2 regions of the Delftia sp. 11MD genome follow, and region 2 is predicted to be linked to the other one. Evidence: riboswitches for the same ligand, from Rfam matches in the RefSeq annotation. Region 2 holds a riboswitch; the other holds the start of a gene.
What was found. Region 2 has a riboswitch for fluoride ahead of crcB (fluoride efflux transporter CrcB). Riboswitches for the same ligand answer to the same signal wherever they lie in the genome.
Positions count from the first base shown of each region.

Region 1: another riboswitch for fluoride. It lies ahead of ACRSCF_RS24475 (voltage-gated chloride channel family protein); the one in region 2 lies ahead of crcB (fluoride efflux transporter CrcB).

Region 1 covers NZ_CP194333.1:5,344,732-5,349,395, forward strand. Annotated here, with positions in the region: gene ACRSCF_RS24460 (HNH endonuclease) at 1-561, opposite strand, end outside; gene ACRSCF_RS24465 (ATP-dependent nuclease) at 554-2,008, opposite strand; partial or broken gene ACRSCF_RS24470 (IS5 family transposase) at 2,005-2,828, opposite strand; fluoride riboswitch at 2,999-3,065, shown strand; gene ACRSCF_RS24475 (voltage-gated chloride channel family protein) at 3,143-4,438, shown strand; gene ACRSCF_RS24480 (DUF190 domain-containing protein) at 4,438-4,664, shown strand, end outside.
Region 2 covers NZ_CP194333.1:3,460,646-3,465,309, forward strand. Annotated here, with positions in the region: gene ACRSCF_RS15680 (AraC family transcriptional regulator) at 1-72, shown strand, start outside; gene ACRSCF_RS15685 (sigma-70 family RNA polymerase sigma factor) at 230-706, shown strand; gene ACRSCF_RS15690 (FecR domain-containing protein) at 711-1,688, shown strand; gene ACRSCF_RS15695 (AAA family ATPase) at 1,746-2,297, opposite strand; gene crcB (fluoride efflux transporter CrcB) at 2,476-2,862, opposite strand; fluoride riboswitch at 2,944-3,007, opposite strand; gene ACRSCF_RS15705 (DUF4124 domain-containing protein) at 3,175-3,399, shown strand; gene ACRSCF_RS15710 (DUF4124 domain-containing protein) at 3,300-3,818, shown strand; gene ACRSCF_RS15715 (D-2-hydroxyacid dehydrogenase family protein) at 4,255-4,664, shown strand, end outside.

The DNA of each region.
Region 1 (4,664 bases), 1.9 Mb from region 2:
CTGAAATATCGACACCGGGACGAGCTTGCCGTTCTTCACTGACCATTGAACCGTGACGTCGAGCATCGGCACTGCAGGCAAAGAGTCGAGATAAAAATTGATGAATGTCCGGGTGTTGTTGGGCTGCAGCCAGATATCGGCCTTCTTGCCATTGCAGACGCCACAGCACGGCACCAAGTTGTACGAGTGGACGCTGTACTCGGGGAACTTCTCTTTTGGCAAATAGTGGTCAAACTGCCTGGGGCCACCGATGCCGCAGTAAGGGCAAACCTCTCGAATGCCTTCCGGCTGGCTGTCTAAAATCAGCGTCTTCAGTTGCTGCAGAGCCTTGGCCGTGGTCTCATAGCAGTGCAGCAGGTCTTCACGTTCAGTCTTCGTCCAAGTGCCCTGAGCCACACCACTGATGTCCGCCACTGTATAGGCAGCCTCAAAGACTCCATAGTGAGCTTGGACTACCGGTAGCATGTCCGTCAATCGGGCGCCTCGGTCACCGCTTTTCCCATCGACGATACCGGAAAAATGCTCTCTCGGGAGACCGGCTGCAAGGGTAAGCTTATGCATCCCCGTCCTCGTACAGCGAGGCAAGGTACGCCGTTGCGTGCAGGCTTAGCTGTTCGTCGAACATCTTGGCGACCGTGTCGAAATCGTGTTTCTTGGCCAGCGCCTGTAATGTCTTCTTATAGAAATTTGGAATCTCGACAGTCTCAAACACCAGGCGGGTCAGCTCGGCGATATTCTCCCCAAATGACTCATGGCCGAGGGGACTGCCAGTGGTGATGTTGCCTTCACGCTCAAACCGAATGACCCGCTTGCGGGGAACCTCCTGGATCACCACCGGTGAATGGGTCGCGATGATTGCGTACGAGTCGAACTCCTTCAGCAGTGCCTGCAAGGTCTGCATCAGCAGCGCAACTGCATTGGGATGCAGGTGAATTTCGGGCTCGTCGAAGATGACCAGCGACCCTTCCTTGAGGTAAGCCAGTGCAGCCGAAATGAAGTAGGCCAGGATGGACTGCCCGGAGCTCATGGTGGGCGGCAGGCTCTTCTCAAGCTCCTCGATGTGCTCCGTAATGGAGATAATTTTCTTCGGAACGCCCATTACGTTCGCAACGTGCTGCTCCCAATGGTCCTCACGGTCTTGTTCAACGATGCGCTTTAGGTACTCAAGGTGCTTCGCTTCAAGTGCTCGCCTAGAAATTCCGCCGCTGTCATCACGCACCCCGCAGTAGATATAGCTGAAGTACTTCTCCGGCTCGGGGCGCTGGAACTTGTCGAATGCGCTGAAGGACAACGCGATGACTCGTGAGAAAAGAGGTCTGGCAGGCTCAAAAGCAGACTCTACTTGGCTGGCTGTCTCTATCGACACCCGCTTTGTCGTCGCAAGGTCTCGTGCAAGCTGGGCTAAAAATTGAGTCTTCCCCACTCCGTTGCGACCAATGATCGCGAGGATTCGGCCTGGCACAGGGTCATCTGGCTGAAGGTCCACGTCTATGGACACTCCCTCTTCAGCGCCTGGAATCTTGCCCGAGTACATGAACCTATAGCCCTTCTCCAAGGGCCGCTCCTCAAGCGTTGCCAGTCCGTCGCGCAAAGCTAGCTTAGCATCATTGAATCGAATCAGCGAATTGCGGAAGCCACTCGACGTTTCGATTTCATCGAGCAACTGCGGCTTCACGACGACGTCGTTCAAAGCATCCAATACCTTGCGATGGGTTTTCGGGAGATGCTTGCGCATGTTCTCGTAGTACTCCAAGTCCTGACCAAGGCTAAAGAACTCAGGACCAAGAGAAGGGAACGAATCGGGGATCTTGGTGTTCCGACTGTTGGTCTGGAGAATCTTCACATCCCCAAGAACTTCTTTGCCCCCGCTCTTTTTGAACAGACAGAGGTGGTACAACGTCTCGAAGTTGTAGTCGTCCCAGTTGTCTACGATGTAAACGACACACGGGAGTTCTGCTCCCTGCGGCAGGACGTAGTCGCGGTTTTTAGTACTCTTGTAGAAATTCATCTCTCCTCCCTAAATTTTATTATATCTGGGCTTAAGACTGGCGAACACCACCGATCCACGAAGCGCGCGCAGATGACCGCTGCCGCCAATTTCAGCAGCGCTTCGTGGATATCCAGCCGTCGTTCAAAGCGGATTCGCAGCTTGCCAAAGCCTGCAAACCAGCTGTGCATCCACTCCACCACCCACTGGTGTTTGCCCAGGCGCTCGCTGCTCTCAATGCCTCGTCTGGCAATGCGGCCAATGATGCCCCGCTGCCTCAGGTGGGCTCGGCATCGCTTGAAGTCGTAGCCTTTGTCGGCGTGCAGCTTTGCCGGTCTTCTACGGGGACGTCCTGGCAGGCCAGCAATCGCAGGAGTCGCGTCCACGCACTTCTCGAATATCGTGGAGTCGTGCCGGTTCGCGCCGCTGACCAAGATCACCAGCGGGATGCCTCTGGCATCTACGACGATATGCCGCTTGGAGCCGAGCTTGCCTCTGTCAGTGGGGTTTGGGCCCGTTTCCTGCCCCTGGGGCTTGGTACCGAGGAGTCATCAATGCTGGCCCGGCTCCAATCGATTTGGTCATGTTCACGCAAGCAAGTCTGCATGGCTTAGTGCAGCGGCTCCCAGACACCAGCGGCGTTCCAGTCGCGCAAGCGCCCCCAGCAAGTCATGCCGCTGCCGTAGCCCAGCGATTGGGGAAGGTCTTCCCATGGAATGCCTGTTTGCGGCACGAACAAGATGCCGTTGAGGACGGCTTCATCGCTGACTGCGAGTTTGCGCGCATCGCCTTTGGCAGAAGGCACGAAGGCTGGGATCAGGGGTTGTAGCTGTAGCCACAGTTCTTTGCTTACGGGTCGTCATGCCATGAGGGCAGCGAGCGTAACTGCTCTGCGGGGGCCTGTGACGAAGTGGTGTTAGCCACTCTTTAGCATGTTTACGACTTTAATAAATCAAAACACCGGCCATCTCGCGGCGCGTACTGCACAGCATCCATGCTTTTTCCTATAATGCAGCGCAAAGAGATGGCGTGCCTCTAAAACCGCCGCACTAGTGCGGCTGATGACGCCTACAGAACCTGGCTTGTTCAGGGCTGTAGGCGCTCGCGCATGCAACTCGTCGTTGGTCAGGCCGATTAATTCGAGCTACCTGACCAATGCGCAAATTCCCCCATTTCGAACAGCTTGAACTGCTTCCCTATCTGGGCAAGTGGTTCATCTTCGCCACCCTCGTGGCGGCCCTGGCCGGCACCGCTTCCGCGTTCTTCTTGCTGTCCCTGGACCTGGCGACGGCCTGGCGTGAGGCCCATCCCTGGATCATCTGGCTGCTGCCCTTCGCAGGCATGGCAGTGGGCCTCGTTTACTTCCTGTTGGGCAAGCGGGTGGACGGCGGCAACAACCTGTTGATCGAAGAGATTCACGACCCCAAGCAGGTGGTGCCGTTACGCATGGTGCCGCTGGTACTGGGCGGCACCGTCATATCCCATCTGTTCGGCGCATCAGTCGGGCGCGAGGGCACCGCCGTGCAGATGGGGGGCGCTCTGGCCGACCAGCTGACGCATGTTTTCCGACTCCACCAAGACGATCGCCGCGTGCTGCTGATGAGCGGAATCAGCGCCGGCTTCGCTTCGGTCTTCGGCACGCCGCTGGCCGGGGCAGTCTTCGGTCTGGAGGTGCTGGCCATCGGCCGTATGCGCTACGACGCGCTGTTTCCCTGCATCGTGGCAGCCTTCGTAGCCGATCAGGTCTGCACCGCCTGGGGAGTCCACCACACCCACTACGCCATGAGCGCCGTGAACAATATCGATGCTTGGAGTGTGGTCGCCGTCATCATCGCCGGCATTCTCTTTGGCCTGGTCGGAATGCTCTTTGCCACCGCCGTGCACAAGATCGGCGCGCTGGTCAAACACCTGATCGCATACCCGCCACTGCGGCCTTTCTTCGGCGGCCTCGTCATCGCCACGGCGGTTTGGGCGCTCGACGCCTACCGCTACATCGGCCTGGGTATTCCGGACATCGCTCGCTCCTTCCAAGAGCCCATGCTGCCATGGGACTTCTTGGGCAAGCTGGTGTTCACGGTCGCCTCGCTGGGGACGGGCTTCAAGGGCGGCGAGGTGACACCGCTGTTTTACATCGGTGCGACCATGGGCAACGTCCTGGCGCCTTTGCTGCATATGCCGTTCGCGCTCATGGCCGCCATCGGCTTTGTTGCAGTATTCGCGGGGGCGGCGAACACGCCCATTGCTACTACCTTGATGGCGATGGAGCTGTTCGGCGCTGGCATCGGACCACTGGCGGCTATCGGCTGCGTCACCGCCTACCTGTTCTCCGGGCATGCAGGCATCTACCACGCCCAGCGCATTGGCCACAGCAAGCACCACAGGCGCAGCCTGACCGGGGCCGAAGTTCCACGCCGCGATGTGGAGGCAACCAAGACCAAGGATCCAGCATGATGAGCACCAAACCGGCCACGCTGGCAGCTCTGCGTCTGTACTTCCCGGGCGCTAGCACGGCCAAGGCCACGCGCTTCTGGCACCGCCTGAGCGCGCCTGCGCTGGCTCATCACCTGCTGGTTGCAGCAAAGAACGCGCACATCCGCCAGGCCATGCTGCATCGGGTCAGCTCGGGCTACCTGCCGGGCGAACGTCTCTCGCACAGCCATGCCGAAGTGCTCGACAT
Region 2 (4,664 bases):
CCGCCCAGCGCCTACCAGCGCAATCGCCCGGCGCAGGGCCGGCGTGGAAGTTCCGCCAGCATCTCCCTGTAGCGCACATGCAACAGAAAGATACCCAGTCCTCAGGAGTAAAGCCTGCGTGAAAGATAATTGATAAGCATTCTTATTATCTTTTGCAACCGAGACCGCCACGTTGCCCATCTCGGCTTCTACGCCCGGCCTCCCCGCTTCTTTCGCACAAGCCCTCTCCGTGCACAGCCTCTACCAGAATCACCATCCCTGGCTGGAAAGCCTGCTGCGCAAGCGCCTGGGCAACCGTGACGATGCGGCCGACCTGGCCCAGGACACCTTCGTGCGCCTGCTGCGCTCGCCAGTGCCGCAGCAGGACATCCGCGAGCCCAGGCGCTACCTGGCCACCATCGCCCGCGGCCTGGTCACCGACCTGTTTCGCCGCCGCACGCTGGAGCAGTCCTATCTGGACTATCTTGCACAGCTGCCGCAGTCGCTGGCGCCTTCGCCCGAGGAGCAGGCCATCGTCCAGCAGACCCTGCTCGACGTGGACCGCATGCTCCAGGGCCTTGCACCCAAGGTGCGCGAAGCCTTCGTCCTGTCCCATTTCGAGGAACTGAGCTACCCCGAGATCGCCGAGCGCCTGGGCGTGTCGCTGCGCACCGTCAGCAACTACCTGACCCGGGCGATGGAGCATTGCTGCCTGGTCCTGGCATAGCCACATGGGCGAGGGATCTTTGGAAAGCAACGACCGACGGGCCTTGCATGAGGCCGCTGCCTGGCACGTGAAACTGCGCGGCACCGCGGTGACGCCAAGCCTGCAGCAGGCATGGACGGACTGGCACGAGGCCGACCCCGCCCACCAGCGCGCCTGGCTGCGCGTGCAATCCGTCACCGCACAGCTGTCGCATCTGCCCGCACCCTTGGCGCGCCAGGCGCTGGGCCGCCGCTCCGACCCCAATCGCCGTTCTGCGGTGCGTGCTGTGGCCCTTGGCCTGGGCAGCGGTGCCACGGCCTGGCTCGCCTGGAAAGGCGCGCCGCTCGAGCACTGGCAGGCAGCTCATCGCACCGCCACTGGCGAGCGCCGCGACCTGACGCTGCCCGACGGCTCCCTGGTGGCCCTGGATACAGCCACCTCCGTGGACGTGGCTTTCGACGACCGCCAGCGCCTGCTGCGCCTTTACCGCGGCCGCATCCTCGTCGCCACCGGGCCAGACGCACTGGGCCGCCCCTTCAGTGTGCAAACCCCGCAAGGCCATGTACTGGCCCTGGGAACGCGCTTCACGGTCCATGTCGCGGACGACGGCCTGTGCCATGTCAACGTGCAGGAAAAGACCGTGCGCCTGCAGCCCCTGGACAGCGAAGCCACCCCCACCGAGCTGCAGGCCGGGCAACACGCCGCCTTCTCGGCCAGCGCCGCCCAGCCACCCGCGTCTGCCGATCCCTTTGCCGCCAGCTGGCACGAAGGCGGACTGATCGCGCTGGACATGCCGCTGGGCCAGCTGATCGACGCCCTCGCCCGCTACCGGCCCGGCTACCTGGGCTGCACGCCCGAGGTGGCAGGCCTGCGTGTCTCGGGCGCCTTTCCCGTGGACGACACCGATCGCGCCCTGGCCGCGCTCGTCAGCCGCTTCCCCTTGCAGTTGAGCACCCGTACACGCTATTGGGTGCAAGTGCAGGCACGGTCTGGCGGGGATTGAGTAGGCGATCGAGGAGGCGTTCCAGTGGGCGAGCCGGCGGCCGCACGGCCTTTGCGGTCAGGCCCGCACATACGGGTGATGCACAACGTCGAAGCCCTCCTGTGCGCAAGGCGCGACAAAGTAGCTGGTGATCAGGTCGAACTGCTCATCGCTGGCCTGAAAGGGATGATCCCCCGCCGCATTGCGCGCACGCAGGCGCTGCTTGCAGACCTCATCGGGCACATCCAGGAAATGCAGGCGGTGGGAGGCACCCACCCTCTCGAACACGCTGCGCGCCCAACCTCTGCCTTCCAGCGTGTTGGCAGGAAAGTCCAGCACCACTGAAACGCCGGCATCCAGCAGCGCCTGCACATGCGCCCCCATCAATCCCTTGAGTCGCGCGCTGCAGCGCACGTAGTCGGCCACCGACTGCATCTCGCCGGGATACAAACCGGCCAGCCAGGAATCCTCGCTGACCAGCACCGTGCCGGGCTGCGCCGCCAGTTGCCGTGCCAGCGTCGACTTGCCCGAGCCGATCTTGCCGCAGACCATGTGCAGCGTGGCCGGCCGCGCAGCGCGGGAATCGGCTTGGGCGTCGTCCGCATGGCGGGACGGTTCGAGAACCTGCATATCCATCTCCTGAAAGGCTTGTGAAAACCCTGGAGGCGGAATGAAAAAACCCGCCTCCTCTGGGCGGGTTGCATGGCGCCGAAGGCCGCTGGCTAACCCACCATCCAATGGATGGTGCGAATAATCTGCGTTGCGTTCAGGCGGGCCATGGCGCACAGCATAGCGCAATCAGGGTGCCTCAATGGGCCACCATCCGAACCAGCCCCAGCCCCGCAAACAGCGCGGCAACGCCCAGCACCAGCGAACCCAGCGCATACAGCACGGAAGCGAGCCAGTCGCCGCGCTCGTACAGCATGCCGATCTCCAGCGCGTAGGTCGAAAACGTGGTGAAGCCGCCCAGAATGCCCGTGGTGATGAACAGCCTCGCACTCTGCGGCAGCGAAGTCTTGAGCGCAAACCACTCCACCACCACCCCCATCACGAAAGCGCCCAGCACATTGATCGCCAAGGTGCCCAGCGGATAGGCACTGCCCACCAGCCGCAGTGCAAGCAGGTTCGAACCATGCCGTAGCGCGGAGCCGAGGCCGCCGCCCACGAACACCAAAATGAAACCGTAGATACCCATGACCGTCCTTTCATCAAACAACCGGGACGGGCGCGCCGGGCAGGATCAAGACACGGCCCTGCCACCGGCAGGACACGCCCCACCAAGGCAGGAGCCATCAGCCCCTTGCAGGGCGGTTTCGGGAAGCTCCATTCCCATCGTGCAGCCATTGCTGCGGTGGTCGAGTTTACTCCGGGCAAGCGAGCACAGGCAGCCATCCCGTGGCGGCAATACCGACCCTGCATCCCTTGCAGCGGCCTATTGGAATAACTTAATCTCAACCGATTCACCGCACAGGGATACCATCACTCCCATTCATTCAACGAGATGCATATGCGCCTATTGACTCTGACAATCGTTGCGACATTTCTGGCTTTACCTGCCGCCGCCCAGGTCTATCAATGCAAGGATGTTTCTGGAAAACTGATTTTTTCAGACAGCCCCTGCAGCAGCGACCAATCCGGCGCACTGATACAGCGCAAAAATCGGACGATGAAATCTACCGCGAACGGGCCGAGGCCGCGGAGGCCAATGAGCGAAAGCAGCAGCGCCAGATGAACGAAATGCAGCAGCGCCAGATCGAGAGCCAGCAGCGCGTCATCGAACAGCAGGCCCGCAAGGCGAATGCTCCTGCACCGGAGCAGCTCGGCGCATCCTCCCAGTGCAAGGAGGCGCGCAAGGAGCTGGAATTCGTATCCAGCATTCGCACCCTTTCCCTGGATGAAAAACGGATACGCACCAATGCAGCAATCACCAGCGTCAATGCTGCATGCGGCTCCAATACGCCGCTGATGCAGGAACCACCGAAGCCGGTTTTCACACCGCGGGCGGCCCAGCCTGTTCCTCTATCCAGTTGCAATGGTGCACTTTGCTACGACAGCAATGGCGGAATCTACAACCGCAACGGCCAATTCATCAGTGACAGTCAAGGGCGGAGCTGCCGAATACTGGGTGGAACCATGATTGAGTGCGACTGAGCGCGGTCCATCACACTCTCGGCCTTCACCGGCTTCGCCGGCAGGTGGCAACCCCCAAGTCCCGTCTGACCAGGGGTCCGCAAGGCGTTGCAGGGTGTAATTCGCTGATACAGCTGCGCGGGCGACAGAGCGTGCCAGTGACCGGTTTCACCTGCCAGGGCTTGCCGGCATCTGCGCGGCTTGTGTAACCACTGCTGCTCGATCTGGCGCGGGCCGAAGCCTTCAGCCTCAAGCCCGGGGCTGCTTGAACGACAATGTGACCGTCGGGCCTCGGGGCCCTGGCTGCGCAAGCGTCACACAATAGTCAGGCAGGCCGGTTCAGGTAGGCGTTGATGATGCCCAGGGCAAAGCACAAAAGCGGATCAGAACATTTGCCGACAACCTCTTGCGCGGCAACCCGGAGATAAATCAAAGGCTTATGAGAGATTCACAGGCAATGAACATCATCATTCTTGACGACTACCAGGACGCCGTACGCAAGCTGGACTGTGCGCGGCTGCTGGAGCCGTTCAACGCCAAGGTCTTCACCAATACCGTCAAGGGTGTGGGCCAGTTGTCGGTGCGGTTGCGCGATGCGGACATCATCGTGCTGATCCGCGAACGCACGCAGATCAGCCGGCAGTTGCTGGAAAAACTCCCGCGCCTGAAGCTGATCGCGCAGACCGGCAAGGCCGGCGCCCATATCGACGTGCAGGCCTGCACCGACCAGGGCGTTGCGATTGCCGAGGGCGTGGGCTCACCCATCGCACCGGCCGAGCTGACCTGGTCGCTGATCATGGCGGCCACGCGGCGGCTGCCGCAGTACATCGCCAACCTCAAGCACGGCGCATGGCAGCAATCGGGGTT